DNA from 2 places in the Maridesulfovibrio pacificus genome. Region 1 is predicted to be linked to the other one. Evidence: riboswitches for the same ligand, from Rfam matches in the RefSeq annotation. Region 1 holds a riboswitch; the other holds the start of a gene.
The links. A riboswitch is a leader RNA that binds a small molecule or an ion and turns the genes downstream of it on or off. The one in region 1 is predicted to bind cobalamin.
Positions count from the first base shown of each region.

Region 2: another riboswitch for cobalamin. It lies ahead of metE (5-methyltetrahydropteroyltriglutamate--homocysteine S-methyltransferase); the one in region 1 lies ahead of ACNI23_RS13780 (ribonucleoside triphosphate reductase).

Region 1 is NZ_JBLZNE010000001.1:2,970,936-2,973,138, forward strand. It holds gene ACNI23_RS13780 (ribonucleoside triphosphate reductase) at 1-1,022, opposite strand, end outside; cobalamin riboswitch at 1,299-1,453, opposite strand; gene ACNI23_RS13785 (methyl-accepting chemotaxis protein) at 1,721-2,203, opposite strand, start outside.
Region 2 is NZ_JBLZNE010000002.1:256,094-258,296, forward strand. It holds gene metE (5-methyltetrahydropteroyltriglutamate--homocysteine S-methyltransferase) at 1-1,223, opposite strand, end outside; cobalamin riboswitch at 1,300-1,493, opposite strand; gene ACNI23_RS18625 (DUF4136 domain-containing protein) at 1,632-2,203, opposite strand, start outside.

The sequences.
Region 1 (2,203 bases):
CTTTCCCACGGGAAATCCGGGGTAACGTTGTAGGTGGGAATGGGGAAGGAGAAGATACGGCCATCGGAGTCACCTTCAAGCATGACTTCAACGAACGCACGGTTGATCATCTCCATTTCCTCTTGGTACTCACCGTAAGTGGTATCCTGGAACTCACCACCGATGATTACCGGCTCATTAGCGATGTGCTTTGGCGGAACCATATCAAAGGTAAAGTTGGTGAACGGACTCTGGCCGCCCCAGCGGGAGGTGGTGTTCAGGTTGAAAATCAACTTCTGCACCATCTGCTTCACACGATCATAGTCCAGACCATCATGACGAACAAAGGGAGCGAGGTAGGTATCAACGTTGTTGAAAGCCTGCGCACCGGCCCACTCGTTCTGAAGGGTGCCGAGGAAGTTGACCATCTGTCCGGTGATGGAATCAAAATGGCGAGCCGGACCGGAAGAGCAACGTCCCTTAAGACCGAAGCCATCCAGCAGCAGGTCACGCAGGGACCAACCCGCGCAGTATCCGGCAAGACCGAAAGAAAGATCATGAATGTGGAAATAGCCATGCTCGTGAGCAAGCCTGATTTCCTCGGGATATTTTTCAAGGCAGTAACGAGCCTGAACCGCTCCGGACATGTGCAGCATCAATCCCTGAAAGGAATGGCCCATGTTGGAGTTTTCATTTACACGCCAGTCGGAACGGTCAAGGTAACTTTCAATGGTTCCGGCGATATCGAGATAGGTTTCATCCTGACGGCGCAGTTCACGGCGTTTTTCACGATATATGATGTAGCGTTCGGCTACAGAATAAAGACGGTTCTCCATAAGAACGAGCTGAACCATGTCCTGAACCATTTCCTGTTCAGGGACATCAACATCAGCGAGCTTCTGCTCAACCTTGCGGCCAAGGCGCTTACTCAGCAGAGGATCTTTGATACCACTTGCTTTCAAAGCTTTAAAAATTGCTTCTGAGATTCGCTCAGTGGACCAGGATTCGAGACAACCGTCACGTTTGAGAATTTGTTTGGGCATTTAGCTACCTGTAAAATTTGTCCGCACACATCACCACCTGCGCCGAAAAAAGAACGCAGAAAAGGAAGCAACCTCCCCAGATTGCAAGCACACGGCTGAACCGTGTCTTATGGTGGTGTGCATTTTGACGCAGGGGACCCAATAGGTGCATCCTGCAGGACTTTTGGAACCGGAAAAAAAGTCAGAAACATAAAATTCCGGTCAGTTTGAACCGACCTGCCATTCTGGGGTGACATCCACAGAACAAACTCATACCTATGAATTTGCAGGGAGCACCGGGCAGGCATGCTTCAGGCCGGGGTGCTGGCTCAGGATCACACAAAATGCTTCCCTGACAGCGGCAGAACCGCCCCGGATTCAAACCGGGTTCCCGACTAATCAGTTTCCATATGCTCAGAAAGCAGAAACGGATTCCTGAAGTGCTGACGACTTGAAGCAGTCTACCAGACTGATGAATTCGGTCAAGACTCTCTAGACTTTTTCTTGGTCAACACCATTTCAGCCCTAGAGCCATATGGGCTAACTCGTGTGGGACAGCAGTTTTCCACAGTTGTTCATTCGTTGTTCATAACCATCTAAGGCCTTGATTTAGAGACAAAATCTCCTACTCATTTTCACACAATTTCAGCCGGACAGAATTGTCCGGCTGAAATATTTTTTCACCTGAAAACAACAGCAGCTTTCTTTTGATTAAATAATTAAGACGCACGACACTCTTCACGTAAACCGTCGATAAGCGACCGCAACTCCGCAGCCAGACCGGAAAGGTCCTCAGCTGATTTACGTGTTTTATCCATTGATTTCGTTGTCATCTGCGCCATTTGGTTAATACTCTTGGAGGATGAGTTAATCTGGTCGGAAGAAACGGACTGTTCTTCCGCTGCTGCGGAGATATTTCGAACCTGTCCGGTCACTCCGCCCACAAGTGAGACAATTTCCTCAAGCGCATCCCCTGCCTGCTCCGCAAGCTCAGTGCTGTCCAACACGGACTGCGCGGCCTCTTCCATAGACTGAACATTGGTGCGCGAGCTTTCCTGAATGGCCTCAACCACGAGAGTAACATCACGGGTCGCGTCCATGGTCTTCTCGGCGAGCTTGCGCACTTCATCCGCCACCACGGCAAAACCACGACCGGCATCCCCGGCACGGGCAGCTTCAATAGCGGCATTCAGCGCCAACAG
Region 2 (2,203 bases), on a different contig from region 1:
CGGTAATCTTCAGGCTGAAGCGCTGCCAGCCGCAGGGCAACCTCTGGATTGTGCACTCTAGGGCTAATCTTGCGGGATTCTAGAACCCTGCGATTCTCAGCAAGGACAGCTTCTACATCCTTCCCTTCTACAGCATCTGCAATAATCCTGATTTCAGCACATTTCTGACGGGAAAAAGCCATCCATGATTTGATATCGGGGTCCAGCTTTGTTTCCAGATCAAGATCAAAGGGAACATGCAGAAGTGAGCAGGATGGAGCCACCAGCACACGTTCCTTGCCAAGTATGACATGTGCGGACTTAACCGCAGCCACAGCCCGCTCAAGATCAGCGCGCCAGATATTTCTGCCGTCTACTACGCCGAGGGAAAGGCTCAAGTTATCTGATATATTAGCTAACAGTGGCTCAAGATCCTGCGCTCCACGCACAAGGTCCACATGCAAACCATCAACAGGCAGAGATGCTGCCGTTTCAAGGTTGATTCCAAGACCGCCGAAATAAGCAGCGACCAAAATTTTTGTATCTGATGCAGCTTCTTTGAGGGTGCGATAAACAGGATTGAAAAGTTTGCGTGTAGACTCTTCAAGATCAAGAGCCAAAACAGGCTCATCAAACTGAATCCATTCGCATTTAGCGGAAAGCTTCTCAATGAGTTCCGCATAGGCAGGCAAAAGCTTTTCCAGCAGGTCCAGGCGATCGAATTCCTGATCTGAGCATTTGCCCAGCAGCAGAAAAGTCAGCGGTCCGGGCAGAACAGCCTTTACTCTATGTCCCAGCTTAGATGCTTCTTCCACCTGTCCAAGAAGGGTTTCGTCCGCAAGAAAAAAATCCTGATCCTTACTGAATTCCGGCACTATGTAATGGTAGTTGGTATCAAACCATTTAGTCATTTCCATGGCGGCCACGCCGTTTTCTCCAGCTTCGCCACGGGCCATCCTGAAATAATCATCAAGGGAAGCCTTAGCGCCTTCCGCATTGTATCTGGCAGGAATAACGCCGAATCTCACAGCATTATCAAGCATATGGTCGTAGTAAGAGAAATCACCCACCGGCAGCAAATCAACTCCGGCCTGCTTCTGGTTTTCCCAGTGCTCTTCACGGAGTTTTCTAGCGGTCAAAGCTAGGTCATCCGCCCCGGCTTCACCTCTCCAGTAGGATTCAAGCTTTCGTTTAAGCTCGCGATTGCTGCCCATTCTTGGGTAGCCTAGTGTGTGCGTCAGCATTGCAGTTCTCCATATTAAAAGTGTCCGCTTAGCGGCGGGACTACTGTCCCTGTTCTCAGACCTGTTCGCGAGGTCCGACACTTGCTCCTGCAGGACGTCTTCTGGCTTCCGGGCCTGTTCGACGCACAGTGCCGCTCCTTCCCGTTTTCCAACAGTGGGCCGACACCATATCCTTCTTGATTTACCCGGTTACAGCAGCGCGCCTGCGACGGATTCTCACCGTCTTCCGTTTCCTGCGGGCGCATACAAATCAAATTCAATATATAAAAATATTGTTATATAGTGATGAAGAAATGACATTCTTCACCCCCAAAGTCAAGGGTTGCTGCAAGATTTTGTTGAGCCAAACAAAAAGGCCCCCGAAAAAACTCCGGGGGCCTTGGATAAAATCTGTGCTATTGATTTATACTATTCGCAATCTCTAACATTTAATTTTTCGCGGAACTTTCCATTAGCAGCAGGGAACTGAGAAAATGCCCCCTTAACCAGACATCTACCTACAATATCGAGACCTTCGCGGTCCTGACTTGTAGCCATACCGCGCCAGAGGTAGGTCTTCATCCCTTCATTTTCGGGAGTCATCAGATAGATACGCACAGTGTTGTCCACACGAGGAGCATCAGCTGTCTTAACCACCCCGATATCGGTATTGGTCTTACTGATGTAATCGTATTCGTAGGCTTCACGTTTGTAAGTTACTCCCCGCTCCATAAAAGCCTTGGAACCAAAATTCACCACAACCATAAAATCCGGTGAATTGGGATCATAGCTGAACCCTTTTGCTTCAAGCTCCAGTTTCGCAGTGTTAAGCAGAATAGCCTCCAGATCTTTCTTGGATTCACTTTTCTGCTTAAAAGCAAAAGTCTTCAAACCATTGAAATCAGCACCCGGAACAGGTTTATTCTCAACATCCATATTTACGTATACGCACCCGGAAAGCATCATTCCGATCAATGCAAAAACAACGAGTAACTTCCTCA